One region of the Aminobacter sp. MDW-2 genome, then DNA from elsewhere that is predicted to be linked to it. Evidence: riboswitches for the same ligand, from Rfam matches in the RefSeq annotation. Region 1 holds a riboswitch; the other holds the start of a gene.

Region 1 (7,427 bases):
ACGGTTGCCGCGCGCTGGCTGCTCGACCTGCTCGATCTGCCGCGCGAAAGCTCGGTCGGCTTTGTCACAGGTGCTACGGTGGCAAATTTCGTTTGCCTGGCCGCAGCGCGCGGCGCGGTGCTGCGACGTGTCGGCTGGGATGTCGACGCCAACGGCCTGTTCGGCGCGCCGCCGATTTCCGTGCTGATCGGAGACGACGCCCACACCACAGTGTTTTCGGCGCTGCAATTCCTCGGCCTTGGCCATGATCGGCTGATCCGGGTCGCCACCGACAGCCAAGGCCAGATGGAGCCGGAGGATTTCGCTCGCCGTGCGGCTGACGTGCGGGGGCCGGCAATCGTCATCCTGCAGGCCGGCCAGATCAACACCGGCGGCTTCGACAGGTTCACCGAACTGGTGCCGATCGCCCGCGGGGTCGGTGCCTGGATCCATGTCGACAGCGCTTTCGGGGCTTGGGCGCGTGCCTGCCCTGCTTTCAGGCATTTCACCGAGGGGCTCGACGCTTGTGATTCCTGGGCAACCGATGGTCACAAATGGCTGCAGACGCCTTATGACTGCGGCTATGCCATCGTCCGCGACAGCGAGGCGCATCGCCGCGCCATGACGATTGCGGCGAGCTATCTGCCGACGGCTATGGAGGGCGAGCGCGACCCCAGCCATTTCGTTCCCGAACTGTCGCGGCGGGCGCGTGGTTTTGCCACCTGGGCGATCATCCGCCATCTCGGCCGCGAGGGCATAGCCACGATGGTCGAGCGGCACTGTCGTGTTGCCCGGCTGATCGCCGATGAGCTGCGTGGTGAAAACGCCATCGCAGTACTCAACGATGTCGTGCTCAACCAGGTGCTGGTGCGTTTCGGCGCCGACGAGCCTGCCGAGCGCGGCGATGAACTGACCCGGGCAACGATCATCCGGCTCCAGCGGGACGGCGTTGCCTTCGCCGGCGGCGCCAAATGGCGCGGACGCGAGGTGATGCGCATTTCGGTGATTTCCTGGCTCATCGACGACGCGGCCGGCAAGGCTACCGCCGCAGCCATCATCTCGGCCTGGCGCGGCGTGCGTGAAACGTCCCAGGACTGACGCGAATATTTCCGGTTACTTGGCTTCGCCGCCGGCATATTCATCCGCCTGCCTTCAAATTTGCCAGATCGATCCCTAGATGACAGCGGGCTTGGCCCACCGTGAAGAATAGGGGTTTCCTCCTGACCGACGTCATCAACCAAAAGCGCGCCGTGCAGCATTCCAGGGGCAAGCGCGCGATGCTGATCGTCAATCCGCGCGCACGCCGTGGTGGCGGGTCGATCGATGCCGCCCGTCAGGTGCTCGTCGATGCCGGTCTCCAGATCGAGGAGATGGCAACAAGCAAGGACGAGAACGCCTCCGAGCTGATCTCGCGCAATGCCGATCATTTCGACATGGCAATCGTTGGTGGCGGCGACGGCACGCTCAACAACGCGGCCGCCGGTCTGTCCTATTCCGGCCTGACGCTCGGCGTGTTGCCGCTCGGCACAGCCAATGACTTTGCCCGCACGATGGGCATTCCCGCCGACCCGGTGAAGGCGGCGGAAATCATCGCCGCCGGCCACCAGGCAACCGTCGATCTCGGCGAGGTCAACGGCCATCTGTTCTTCAACGTCGCCAGCATCGGTTTCAGCGCCGAACTGGCGGGCGAGCTCACCGAGCACGCCAAGAAGCGCTGGGGCACGCTGGGCTACGGCATCGTCGCCGCCCGCATCCTGATGCGTTCGCGGCTGTTCACCTGTTATGTCGACCATGACGGCACCACCGAAAAGATCCGCACCATGCAGGTCTCGGTCGGCAACGGTCGCCATTATGGCGGCGGCATGACCGTCGAGGAGACCGCGACCGCCGACGACGGCTGGCTCGATCTCTACAGCCTCGAGGTCGACCATTGGTGGCGGCTGCTCAGGCTTCTGCCCAGCCTGCGCAAGGGCACGCAAGGCCAGTGGGACGACGTCCGCGCCTTCAAGACCACTGAAGTGACGATCCGCACCAAGCAGCCGCGCCCGGTCAACACCGACGGCGAGCTGGTGACCTGGACGCCGGCGCATTTCCGCATCAGGCCCAAATCGGTCAACGTGTTCGTGCCGAAGGGCTGACACTGCAGGCTCAAGCTGGGCGAGGGGCTACCTCATCACCGAATGGCTGTGGCCGGGGCGTGCTCTCGCTGGGCAGCAGCGGAATTGGCTGTGTTGCGTTCGCCCCGGCTCTGACAGGTCAGATCACCTGCGACTCGGTTTTCGGTCGCGGCTCGCCGCTCACTGTCCTGGCCGGCCCGAAGATGACGAAGCTGAGCACGGCCAGGACCCAGACGCCGATACCGCCATAAAGCAGCGTCCAGCCGAAGCCGTCGACGAGTGCGGCGTGCGCCACCGCCACAGGCACCTCCAGCGTCGGTTGGCCTGAAAGCGCATGCGGTGTCGCAGCACCGCCGGCGGCGATGCGCTCGGCCAGCCCGCGCAGCTGCGCCGCGTCAGTTGCTTCAGGCAGCGCCTGGCGCAGCGTGTGGAGAATGCCTTCGACAAGCACCAGGCCCATCACCGCGATGTTGACGGCAAGGGCGATCAGCCTGGCGCTGGCGTCGATGCCCGAGGCCATGCCGGCACGGCTGGCCGGCACCGAGCCTGTGGTCATGTTGGTGGCGGGCGTCGTCGTCAGGCCAAGTCCTATGCCCGAGACCAGGGCACCGGCCAGCACGGTCGCCCCGGCTGCCTGCCCGAGCGTGCTGCCGAACCACATCACGATGAAGCCAAGGCCGATGGTGAACAGGCCGAGCGGGATGATGGTGCGGGCGCTGGTGCGCAACAAGAGATACTGGGCGACAGGCGACATCACCAGGAAAGGCACGGTGTAGGCTAAAAGCGCCAGCCCGGTCGTTGCGCTGTCATAACCAAGGCCGACGGTGAAATAGATCGGCAGGTAGATCATCAGCGGCCAGTAGCTGAAGTTCATGCCGATGCAGCCGATGATGGCGCCGGAGAAATCGCGGATCGCAAATACCGAGAAGTCGAACATCGGATGCGGATGCCGCCGCTCGGCAGCAACGAAGGCGATCAGGCCGGCGATGGTAGCTGCTGCGATGGCCAGTGCGGCCGGGCTGAGGAAGCCGAGGTCGGCGCCGCCGGTGATGTAGTAGGTCAGGCCGAACACCGATGCGCTCAGGATGACGATGCCGGCGACATCAAGCTTCCGCGCCTGCGGATCGCGCGATTCGCTGACGCTGCCATAAGTCAGGACAAGGCACAGCACGGCGAGCGGCGCGTGGACCAGGAAGACCCATTGCCAGGTCGACAGCGAGACGATCAAGCCACCGATGAGCGGCCCGAAACCCAGGCCAATGCCCGAGATGACGCCCCAGATGGCAAAGGCGCTGCTGCGCGCCCTGGCGTCCTGGAACTGGTGCGACAAAATGGCGATCGAGCAGATGAACATGGCGCCGCCGGCCATGCCCTGCAGGAAGCGGCTGACGATCAGCACTGTGGTGTTGGGGGCGAGGCCGCACATCAAGGAGGTCACGCCGAAAGCGGCAACCGTAAGCGCAAAAACGAGCCGGCGGCCGTAGCGGTCGGCCAGCGTTCCTGTTGCCATCAGCACCGTCGTACAGGCGATGGTGTAGGCGTTCATGATCCACTGCATGCCCTTGAAGTCGGCATGCAGCACATGTTCGAGCGTCGGCAGGATCACCGGCACGCTCGATATCTCAAGACCAAACATCAGCGCCGACAGGCAGATCGCCCCCAGCGCCAGACTGTCTCTCATCGTCAGCTTCATCCCATGTCTCCGGCTGGCGGCGTCGGGGGAGGAAGTCCGGTCGCCGCTGGTTATCTGGAAACATCCGAGATATGCCAAGCTTGATTATGCATAAATGCTATGCAAAACTATATCAGTGATAACAAATCGGTATAGATGAGATGCTGTGGCTCGACGCCGAGGCCGTTCGTAACTTCGTCATGGTGGCGGACCTGCAGAGTTTCACCCGTGCAGCCGACGCCATGGGCTCGACCCAGGCGGCGGTAAGCGTCAAGCTCAAGCGGCTGGAGGAGCGTGTCGGCCGCAAGCTGATCGAACGTACTCCGCGCCGCGTCAGGCTGTCGGCCGACGGCGCGCTGTTCATCGAATCGGCACGCAGCTTCCTAGCCGCGCATGACAAAGCGGTTGCCGGCCTGTCATGTTCGGCGCGGCGCTTCACGCTCGGCATTGCCGGCCATGTCGCCGGACCGGAGGTGACGACGCTGCTGGCCCGCCTCAGCCAGCACGACCCGGCCCTGACCATCGAGGTCCAGGTCGACAATTCGACCTTGCTGCTCGACGCCTTCGACCGTGGCGAGCTCGATGCGGCGATTGTCCGGCGCGAGGACGACCGCCGCGACGGCGAGGTGCTGGGACCGGAGCATTTCGGCTGGTTTGCGACGCCCGAGTTCGATCATCGTCTTGGCGAGCCGATCCGGCTGGCGACGCTGTCGCGGCTGTGCGGCGTGCGCGATCTGGCGATACGCACGCTCGACGATGCCGGCATTCCCTGGGTCGAGGTGTTCGTCGGCGGCGGCTCGTCGTTGGTGACGGCGGCAGTGTCGGCCGGGCTGGCGACGGCGGTCTTTCCCAGCCGTCTCGCGCCTCCCGGAACCGTCGAAGTCAGCCGCAAGTTCGGTCTGCCCGATGTGCCGGCAACCGAAATCGTGCTGCACTCGTCGCTCACCGACCGCCGCTCGCGCGAAGCCCTGCGCATCCTCGCCTGCGCCTTCCACGAGCATCGAGCCAAAGCGGGGTAGGGCAAAGGACCGCGCCCGGCGTCGAGCGCGGTCCTGTTCGGGGAGGCTAGCGGCCCTTGCCGATGTTTTCCAGATCGTACTCGGTGGTCTGGTAGACGCGGTTGATCCAGTTGCCGAACAAAAGATGGGCGTGCGAGCGCCAGCGATTCAGCGGCCGGCGCTGCGGGTCGTCGTCGGGGTAATATTCGTGCGGCACGGCAATCGTCACGCCGGCGGCCACGTCGCGGTCATACTCTTCCTTGAGTGAGGTCGAGTCGTATTCGATGTGGTTGAACATGTAGAGCCGGTTGCCGGCTTCTTCGGCCAGCAGGCTCGGGCCGGTCTCTTCCGATTCCATCAAAAGCTCCAGGCCGGAGCCTTCGGGGATGTCAGAGGCACGGACCTCGGTCCAGCGCGACACCGGTATGGCGAAATCGTCGGAGAAGCCGGCGAGATAGGGCGAGGCAGGCGCGTTGTTGTTGTGGCGGTAGACGCCGAACGCCTTGTGCTCCAGCGTGTGCTTGGGAACGCGGTGAAAATGCCAGGCGGCCGCCATCGCGCCCCAGCAGATGAAGAACGGCGAGTGCACGTTGGTCGTCGTCCAGTCCATGATCTGCTTGAGTTCGTCCCAGTAGGTCACGTCCTCGAAAGGCAGCAGTTCCACCGGCGCACCGGTGATGATGAAGCCGTCGAACTTGCGATCCTTGACCTCTTCCCAGGTCTGATAGAAGGCGATGAGGTGATCTTCTGAGGTGTTCTTGGCCTTGTGGGTGCCGATGCGCACCAGCGTCAGTTCGACCTGCAGCGGGCTGGCGCCGATCAGGCGCGCGATCTGCGTTTCGGTCCTGACCTTGTTGGGCATCAGGTTGAGCAGGCCGATCTGCAGCGGACGGATGTCCTGGCGGAGAGCTGTCTGCTCATCCATGATGGACACGCCCTCTTTTTCCAGCACTTGGCGGGCGGGGAGTTGATCCGGGATCTTGATCGGCACTGTGCGAACTCCAAAAAACAAAACCGGCATTGCTGTCGCAAAGCCGGTTTACGGATCGCAAACGGCCCTTTAGCGACTTGTTTAACGTGGCTGCAAGCCGACCGGCCAAATCACCACGGGTCTATGCCCTGCTATTACGCCCGGTCGGGGATTGCGTCAACCGCGACCCATTCGTCCGGCCAGACCGCCCGGTTCCGCCGGTTTTCCTCGACATTGCGTGCACCGGGCGGTATTTCCGCTGCGGCCTCCGGCCGGAGGCGCCAATCCAGGATATTTCGAAATGACCAAGGCACCCGAGCAGATTCGCCCCGAACCCCGCGCCGGCATCATGGACATCGCAGCCTATGTCCCCGGCAAGAGCTCCGCTCCGGCAGGCGTCGCCAAGGTCCATAAGCTGTCGTCGAACGAAAATCCGCTCGGCGCCTCGCCCCATGCGATCGAGGCCGTCCAAAGGCTATCGCATAAGATGGAGTATTATCCCGATGGGTCGGCGTCACGCCTGAGGCAGGCGATCGCGGCGACCCATGGGCTGAATCCTGCCAACATCCTGTGCACCAATGGCTCCGACGAAGTGCTGGGCCTGTTGTCCCAGAGCTATCTCTCGCCGGGCGACGAGGCCGTCTACACCGAGCACGGCTTCATGGTTTACAAGATCTACACCCAGGCAGCCGGTGCCACGCCGGTCGTTGCCAAGGAGGATGCCGAGAAGGCCAGCGTTGACAACATCATCGCGGCGGTGACGCCGAAGACCAGGATCGTCTTCCTCGCCAACCCCAACAACCCGACCGGCACCTACCTGCCGTTCGAGGAGGTGCGCCGCCTGCACGCGGCACTGCCCAAGAACGTGCTGCTCGTGCTCGATGCCGCCTATGCCGAATATGTCCGCCGCAACGACTATGAATCGGGCGTCGAGCTGGTCGCGGCCAACGAGAACGTCGTCATGACGCGGACCTTCTCCAAGATCCACGGCCTTGGCGGCATGCGCATCGGCTGGATCTATGCGCCGTCGCACATCATCGACGTGCTGGAGCGCATGCGCGGTCCCTTCAACGTCAATGCGGCGGCCATCGAGGCCGGCGTGGCGGCGATGGAAGACCGCGGCCATGTCGAGCGCACGGTGGCGCACAACGCCAAATGGGCGGAATGGCTGGTCGCCGAGTTCGAAAAGCTCGGCCTGCGCGTCACGCCTTCGGTCGGCAACTTTCTGCTGGTGCACTTCCCCGATGACGGCAAGCACTCGGCCGCTGCCGCCGACGATTATCTCACGGCGCGCGGCTATATCCTGCGCAGGGTCACCGGCTACGGTTTCCCCAATGCGCTGCGCATGACCATCGGCACCGAAGAAGCCAATCGCGGCGTCGTCGCCGCACTCACCGAATTCCTGAAAAGTTGAACCATGTCAGATCCTCTCTTTGAAAAGATCGCCCTCGTCGGCATCGGCCTGATCGGCTCGTCGCTGGCCCGCGTCATCCGCCGTGAAGGGCTCGCCCGTCACATTGCGATCACCACCCGCAGCGCACCCACGCTCGCCCGCGCCGAGGAACTCGGCCTCGGCGACAGCTACTCGACCGACGCCAAGGCAGCCGTCAAGGATGCCGACCTCGTCATCGTCTCGGTGCCGGTCGGCTCGTCCGGCGCCGTGGCTGTCGACATCGCATCGGCGCTGAAGC
Region 2 (7,427 bases), 2.1 Mb from region 1:
TAATGGTAGCCTGTCAGCTTCCCAAGCTGAACGCGCGGGTTCGATTCCCGCTACCCGCTCCAATTTTTGCAGCAAGATCTTTCGCCCTGCCCGCAGCCAACCCGAGGCGGGTGCTATCACATGCGTCTTGCGACGCCTGCTCCGGATACGAAAAGGCCGGACGCAAGCGCCCGGCCTTCGGTGTTCAGGTATCAGCGATCAATCCGCGCCATAAATATCGAAGTCAAAATACTTCGCGTTGATCTTGGCGTAGGTGCCGTCCTTGTAGATGGCGTCAATGGCGGCGTTAAGCTTGTCGCGCAAGGCGGTGTCATCGAGGCGGACGGCAATGCCGGTCTCGGATTCGGTGCCCTTGAGATCGCCGATCATCTTGCAGCAATCCTGACCGGTGGTCTTCATCCAGTCGACGAGCACGAACTTGTCGGCGACGACGGCGTCGAGGCGGCCATTGGTCAGGTCGGCCACGGCCTCGTCCTGCGTCGGATAGAGCTTCACGTCGGCGCCGGCCTTGGCATAGTGGTCCTCTGCATAGATGCTCTGCGTCGTCGAGGCCTGTGCGCCCACCGACTTGCCCTTCAGCGCATCGGGCTCCGGTGAGGTCAACTCGGAGGTCTTGAGCGCAATCAGCGCCAGCGGCGTGGTGTAATATTTGTTGGTGAAGGCAACCTGCTTCTTGCGTTCCTCGGTGATGGTCATCGAGGCGACGATGGCGTCGAACTTCTTGCCCTGCAGCGCCGGAATGATGCCGTCCCAATCCTGGGCGACGATCTCGCATTCGACCTTCATCTGAGCGCACAGCGCATTGGCGATGTCGACGTCGAAGCCGACGAGCTTGCCGTCGGCGCTCAGATTGTTGAAGGGCGGATAGGCCCCCTCTGTGGCGATCTTGAGCTTTGTTGAGTCCTGCGCCGAGGCATCGCCCGCCGCAGACAACAGCGCTGCCAGCGAAGCAGCGCAAGCGAACTTCCACGAAATCTGCATGATCCTCTCCATTTGCCGGGCACCCTTATGTCGGGCGTCCCTGCCCGCAGCCAAGCACAGCGGCTTGAAATGGACAAGCAGACTAAGGTCGGCAGACCCTGACCTAAGGTCAGTCCGTACGGAAATGCTTTGAGAGCTTCAGTCCCTGAGCCTGATAGTTGGAGCCGAGGTCGGTGCCATAAAGCGCTTTCGGGCGTGCCAGCATGTGCTCGTAGACGAGGCGGCCGACGACCTGGCCGTGTTCCAGGATGAACGGCACTTCGTGGCTGCGTACCTCGAGCACGGCGCGGCTGCCGGTGCCGCCGGCGCCGGAATGGCCGAAGCCTGGATCGAAGAAGCCGGCATAGTGGACGCGGAACTCGCCGACCAGCGGGTCGAACGGCGTCATTTCGGCGGCGTAGAGCGGCGGCACATGCACAGCCTCGCGCGACACCAGGATGTAGAACTCGTCCGGGTCGAGCACCAATTCCTCGGCGCCATGATTGTAGATCGGCTCCCAGAAGTCGACGACCTTCTGGGCGGCGCGCTTGTCGACGTCGACGAGGCCGGTATGGTGCTTGCCACGATAACCGACGATGCTGCCGGGCGCACCGGCAAGGTCGATCGACAGCGCGATGCCGCCCCCTGAAATGTTTGGCGGATCGATCGCCACCAGCCGGTCGGACAGGTGCAGCGCGTTGAGCTCGGTTTCCGACAACAGCGCATTTCCCTTGCGGAAGCGGATCTGCGACAGGCGCGAACCCTTGCGCGCGACGATCGGGAAGGTGCGCGGGCTGACTTCGAGATAGAGCGGGCCGCTGTAGCCGGCGGGAATCTTGTCGAACTCCTGGCCACGGTCGGTCATGACACGGGTGAAGATGTCGAGGCGGCCGGTCGAGCTCTTCGGGTTGGCCGAGGCCGATATCTCGGCAGGCAAAGCAAGACTCTCCAGCAGCGGCACGATGTAGACGCAGCCCGTCTCCAGCACCGCGCCATTGCTCAGGTCGATCTCGTGCAGCTTGAGCCGGTCGAGCTTGGCCTGAACCAGCGAATTGGGGCCAGGCAGGAAGGACGCGCGCACGCGATATGCGATGGCGCCAAGGCGCAGGTCGAGGCTCGCCGGCTGGATTTGGTCGGCATCGAGCGGCGACGCCTTGAGCGCGCCCGACGCAAACAGCGCCGCGATGTCCTGGTCTGGAAGAATGCCCGACTGCCGCAATTGCCTCACTCCTCTACAGCGCCACCAGCCCAAAAAGCGAGCCGGGGCCGCTGGATCCCGACCGTTTCCGGGCTCATGTGCGTGGCCCAAAACGTTTAGTCGTCCTCGCAATTGACGCAAGCAGGCTGCGGGTCTAAAGGACATTTATCCCGTGGTGATTTGGCCGGTCGGCTTGCAGCCACGTTAAACAAGTCGCTAAAGGGCCGCGTTGTGGACCGGTTGCGACTTATCGCGGCCGGTTTTTTTGTATTTGGATTTGGCTATGAGCTCCGAAAAGCAGCGTAACTGGAAACCCCAGACCACCCTCGTCCATGGCGGCAGCCTTCGCTCCGGCTTCGGCGAGACCTCGGAATCGATCTTCCTGACCCAGGGCTATGTCTATGAAAGCGCCGAAAGCGCCGAGGCCCGCTTCAAGGGCGAGACCCCCGGCTTCATCTATTCGCGCTACGCCAATCCCACCGTCGACATGTTCGAAAAGCGCATGTGTGCGCTCGAAGGCGCGGAGGACGCACGTGCCACCGCCTCCGGCATGGCGGCCGTCACCGCCGCCATCCTGTGCGGCCTGAAGGCCGGCGACCACATCGTTGCTGCCCGTGCCCTGTTCGGCTCGTGCCGTTGGGTCGTCGAGACGCTGGCGCCCAAGTATGGCATCGAGGCGACGCTGGTCGACGGCACGCTGATCGAGAACTGGGAAAAGGCGGTCCAGCCCAACACCAAGCTGTTCTTCCTGGAAAGCCCGACCAACCCGACGCTCGAAGTCGTCGACATCGCGGCGGTCGCGACCCTTGCCAATTCGATCGGCGCACGCCTCGTCGTCGACAATGTCTTCGCCACGCCGATGCAGCAGAAGCCGCTCGAGCTCGGCGCCCATGTCGTCGTCTATTCTGCCACCAAGCACATCGACGGCCAGGGCCGCTGCCTCGGCGGCGTCATCCTGTCGGACAAGAAGTGGATCGATGAGAACCTGCACGACTACTTCCGCCACACCGGCCCGAGCCTGTCGCCGTTCAACGCCTGGACGCTGCTCAAGGGCTTGGAGACACTGCCGCTGCGCGTGCGCCAGCAGACCGAGACCGCCGGAAAGATCGCCGACTTCCTCGCCGAGCAGCCTGAAGTGTCGCGCCTGATCTATCCGGGCCGCGCCGACCACCCGCAGGCCGACATCGTCAAGCGCCAGATGTCGGGCGGCTCGACGCTGATCTGCTTCGACGTCAAGGGCGGCAAGAAAGCCGCTTTCGCCTTCGAGAACGCGCTGCGGATCGTGCTGATCTCGAACAATCTCGGCGACGCCAAGAGCCTGATCACCCATCCGGCGACGACGACGCACAAGAACCTCACCGACGAGGCCCGCGCCGAGCTCGGCATCGACGACGGCACGCTGCGTCTGTCAGTCGGCCTCGAAGACGCCGACGACCTGCTCAACGACATCGGCGACGCGCTGAAGGCGGCGCGCTAGACGCCCGGGACAACGGCGCTCCGCAACCGGGAGCGCCGTTCAAGCGGGCGGTAAGATCCGCCACAGCCTCATCACAATCGGCGTGATTTTGTCGAACAGCAGTTGACCCGCAGCCTCGCGCGGCGGACTCTGTCATCGTGCAGGCCAAGGAGCGCAGCATATGTATCGCGCAATCACCCGCAATATCGCGGTCGAGGTCGAGCCCTTCTATCTGGTGGACCAGTCGGAGCCAGCGGAAAACCGCTACGTCTGGGGTTACCGCGTCACCATCGAGAACAATTCCGACGAATTCGTCCAGTTGCTGTCGCGCTACTGGCACATCACCGATGCGAGCGGCAAGGTCGAAGAAGTGCGCGGCCCGGGCGTGGTCGGCGACCAGCCCGAGCTCAATCCCGGCGACAGCTATCAATATGCGTCCGGCTGCCCGCTCTCGACGCCGTCAGGCATCATGGTCGGGCGCTACACCATGCGCAACGAGGCGGGCGAGATGTTCGACATCGCCATCCCGGCCTTCTCGCTCGACTTGCCCGATGCTCGCCCCAGGCTGAACTGACGCATCATTGCGCCCGACTTCACTGTACCGGTGCGAATTCTGCCGGGTCGAATTCGTAGGATTTGGAGCAGAACTCACAGGCGACGCGGATGACGCCGTCTTCGACGCTGTCAGTGATTTCCTCGGCCGTGAAGCCCTGCAGGATGCCCTTGATCTTCTGGCCCGAACACGAGCATTCGTCGACGACGCGAACGCCGTCATAGACGACCACGCCATGCTCGTGGAACAGGCGGTAGAGCAGCCTTTCGGTGCCGACCGTCGGGTCGATCAGTTCGGTCGGCTCGATGGTTCCGACCAACGCCAGAAGCTCCTGCCAGGAGTTGTCGTCCGGGTGGACTGCGATGTCGCGCTCGTCGCCGTCGCCGCCATGGATGTCGGCCACGCGCCGGCGCTCGGGCGAGTCGGGCAGGAACTGCGCCAACAGGCCGCCGGCACGCCAATGCTCGCGCGGGCCGCCTTCGGCCGGCAGCACGAGCTTTGCCACCGACAGCTTGACCTCGGTGGGGATCTGTTCCGACTGGCGGAAATAGGCGCGCGCCGCCTCTTCCAGCGTGATGCCGTTGAGTTCGACGATGCCCTGGTAGCGTTGGGTATGCTCGCCCTGATCGATGGTCAGCGCCAGCACGCCGCTCCCGAGCAGATCCTCGGGCGCGGTCATGCCGGCCTCTATCGCCGCATCGACGCGGTCGGCGTCGAAGCGTGCATAGGCGCGCAGCGAATGCGGCGTGGTGAAGTCGGCGACCAGCATGTCGACCGGCCCGTCAGTGCGGGTCTGGAAGATGAACTTGCCTTCGAATTTCAGCGACGTGCCGAGCAGCACCGTGACCACACAGGCCTCAGCCAGGAGCCTGGCCACCGGCTCGGGATAGTCGTGCCGTCCGAGGATCTGGTCGAGCAGCGGGCCGAGTTGGACGGTGCGGCCACGCACGTCGAGCGGCTCGACCTGGAATGGAACGACATGGTCGTCGCCGGCGAACCCGAATTCGCCGAGCTTGCGTTCGGTGTCAGTCACTGGAACTTGTCCCATCTATAGAGTTCCGCGCCCGGTCGGTCCGCCGACGGTCGCAGAACATGGCTTTGATGATAATTGAATGATCCCGCCCCAGATAGGGTCGCGGGATCACGCATTCAAGCGCCCAGGCACCAGGCGAGCACGGCCTTCTGCGCGTGCAGCCGGTTTTCCGCCTCGTCGAAGACCACCGAGTTCGGGCCGTCGATGACCTCGTCGGTCACTTCCTCACCGCGATGCGCCGGCAGGCAGTGCATGAACAGGGCGTCGGGCTTGGCATGCTTCATCAGGTCGGAATTGACCTGATAAGGCAGGAACACGTTATGGCCGCGGGCGCGATGCTCCTGGCCCATCGACACCCAGCAGTCGGTGACGATGGTGTCGACACCGCGAACCGCGTCTTCGGGCGAGCGCGTGATCATGACCTTGCCGCCATTGGCGCGGGCCCAGTCGATATACTTCTGCTCCGGCTCGCTGCCCTCGGGCACGGCGATGTTGACGCTGAAGCTGAAGCGGGCCGAAGCCTCGAGCAGCGAGTGCAGCACGTTGTTGCCGTCACCGGTCCAGGCAAAGGTCTTGCCGCGCACCGGGCCGCGATGCTCCTCGAAGGTGAGGATATCGGCCATCAGCTGGCACGGATGGGTGTCGTCGGTCAAGCCGTTGATGACGGGAACGGTCGCATTCTCGGTCAGCTCGAGCAGTCGGTCATGCGCGGTGGTGCGGATCATGATGGCGTCGACATAGCGCGACAGCACCTTGGCGGTGTCGGCGATCGATTCCGAGCGGCCGAGCTGCATCTCGGTGCCGGTCAGCATGATGGTTTCGCCGCCAAGCTGACGCATGCCGACATCGAACGAGATGCGCGTGCGGGTCGACGGCTTGTCGAAGATCATCGCCAGTACCTTGCCCTCCAGCGGCTTCGATCGCTCGCCGGCTTTCAGGCGCGCCTTGCGCTTGGCTGCGTCGTCGAGAATCCCGCGAAGGTCGCTCCCGGAAAGTGCCGAGAGGTCGGTGAAATGGCGAATCCCGCTGGTCATGTAACTTCCTTGGGTTCAGCCGCCGCTGGCGGCGGCCTTGGAAAGGCTGGCAGCTCCGGCGCGAACCCGCGCGAGCGCCTCTTGGATGTCCGCGTCGCTGGTCGTCAGCGGCGGCAGCAGGCGGATCACATTATCACCTGCGGGCACCGCAAGCAGCTTGTGGTCACGCAGCGCCATGTTCACCTTGGTGTTGGGCATGGTGCATTTGAGACCGAGCATCAGGCCGGAACCGCGGATACCCTCGATCACGTCGGGGAACTCGTCGGCGACGGCGGCAAGGCCCTGCTTGATCAGCAGTGCCTTGCGGCTGACCTCATCGAGGAAGCCTTCCTCGAGCACGACGTCGAGCACGGCATTGCCGACGGCCATGGCAAGCGGATTGCCGCCAAAGGTGGTGCCGTGCACGCCGGCAGTCATCGCGCTTGCTGCCTCTTCGGTGGCCAGGCAGGCACCCATCGGGAAACCGCCGCCGATGCCCTTGGCGATCGCCATCAGGTCCGGATTGACGCCGGCCCATTCATGGGCAAACAGCTTGCCGGTCCGGCCGATGCCGCACTGGACTTCGTCGAAAATCAAGAGCAGGCCGTGCTTGTCGCAAAGCTGGCGCAGGCGCTTCAGGGATGCGGTCGGGAACGGACGGATGCCGCCCTCGCCCTGCACCGGCTCGAGCATGATCGCCGCCGTCTCCGGTCCGATCAGCTTCTCCGCCGCATCGATGTCGTCAAAAGCGACCTGGTCGAAGCCTTCGACCTTCGGACCGAAGCCCTCAAGATATTTGGCCTGGCCGCCGGCGGCGATTGTCGCCAGGGTGCGGCCATGGAAGGCGCCCTCGAAGGTGATGACGCGGTAACGCTCGGGATGCCCCTTCACATACTGGTAGCGGCGCGCCGTCTTGATCGCGCACTCCAGCGCTTCCGCACCCGAGTTGGTGAAGAAGACGCGGTCGGCGAAGGAGTTTTCGGCCAGGCGTTCGCCAAGCCGGCTCTGGCCGGGGATCTGGTACAGATTGGAGACGTGCCAGAGCTTGGCAGCCTGCTCGGTCAGTGCCTGGACGAGATGCGGATGGCTGTGGCCCAACGAATTTACCGCGATGCCACCAGCAAAATCGAGATATCGCTCGCCGGTTTCGGTGATCAGCCAGGAACCCTCACCTCGCTCGAAAGCCAGAGGTGCACGAGCAAACGTCTCGAAAA

Evidence for each region. Region 1 has a riboswitch for S-adenosylmethionine ahead of metA (homoserine O-succinyltransferase). Riboswitches for the same ligand answer to the same signal wherever they lie in the genome.
Region 2: it holds a riboswitch for S-adenosylmethionine, as region 1 does, so the genes downstream of both, H5P29_RS27685 (O-succinylhomoserine sulfhydrylase) here and metA (homoserine O-succinyltransferase) in region 1, are expected to answer to the same signal.

What each region holds. Positions count from the first base shown of each region.
Region 1 covers NZ_CP060197.1:1,920,917-1,928,343, forward strand. Annotated here, with positions in the region: gene H5P29_RS09440 (aspartate aminotransferase family protein) at 1-1,077, shown strand, start outside; gene H5P29_RS09445 (lipid kinase) at 1,257-2,117, shown strand; gene H5P29_RS09450 (MFS transporter) at 2,236-3,789, opposite strand; gene H5P29_RS09455 (LysR family transcriptional regulator) at 3,930-4,787, shown strand; gene metA (homoserine O-succinyltransferase) at 4,834-5,757, opposite strand; SAM riboswitch at 5,807-5,884, opposite strand; gene hisC (histidinol-phosphate transaminase) at 6,038-7,150, shown strand; gene H5P29_RS09470 (prephenate/arogenate dehydrogenase family protein) at 7,154-7,427, shown strand, end outside.
Region 2 covers NZ_CP060197.1:5,614,913-5,622,339, forward strand. Annotated here, with positions in the region: tRNA gene H5P29_RS27670 (tRNA-Gly) at 1-62, shown strand, start outside; gene H5P29_RS27675 (ABC transporter substrate-binding protein) at 199-981, opposite strand; gene H5P29_RS27680 (2'-deoxycytidine 5'-triphosphate deaminase) at 1,091-2,179, opposite strand; SAM riboswitch at 2,321-2,398, shown strand; gene H5P29_RS27685 (O-succinylhomoserine sulfhydrylase) at 2,442-3,635, shown strand; gene apaG (Co2+/Mg2+ efflux protein ApaG) at 3,796-4,188, shown strand; gene H5P29_RS27695 (Hsp33 family molecular chaperone) at 4,208-5,215, opposite strand; gene argF (ornithine carbamoyltransferase) at 5,317-6,234, opposite strand; gene H5P29_RS27705 (aspartate aminotransferase family protein) at 6,250-7,427, opposite strand, start outside.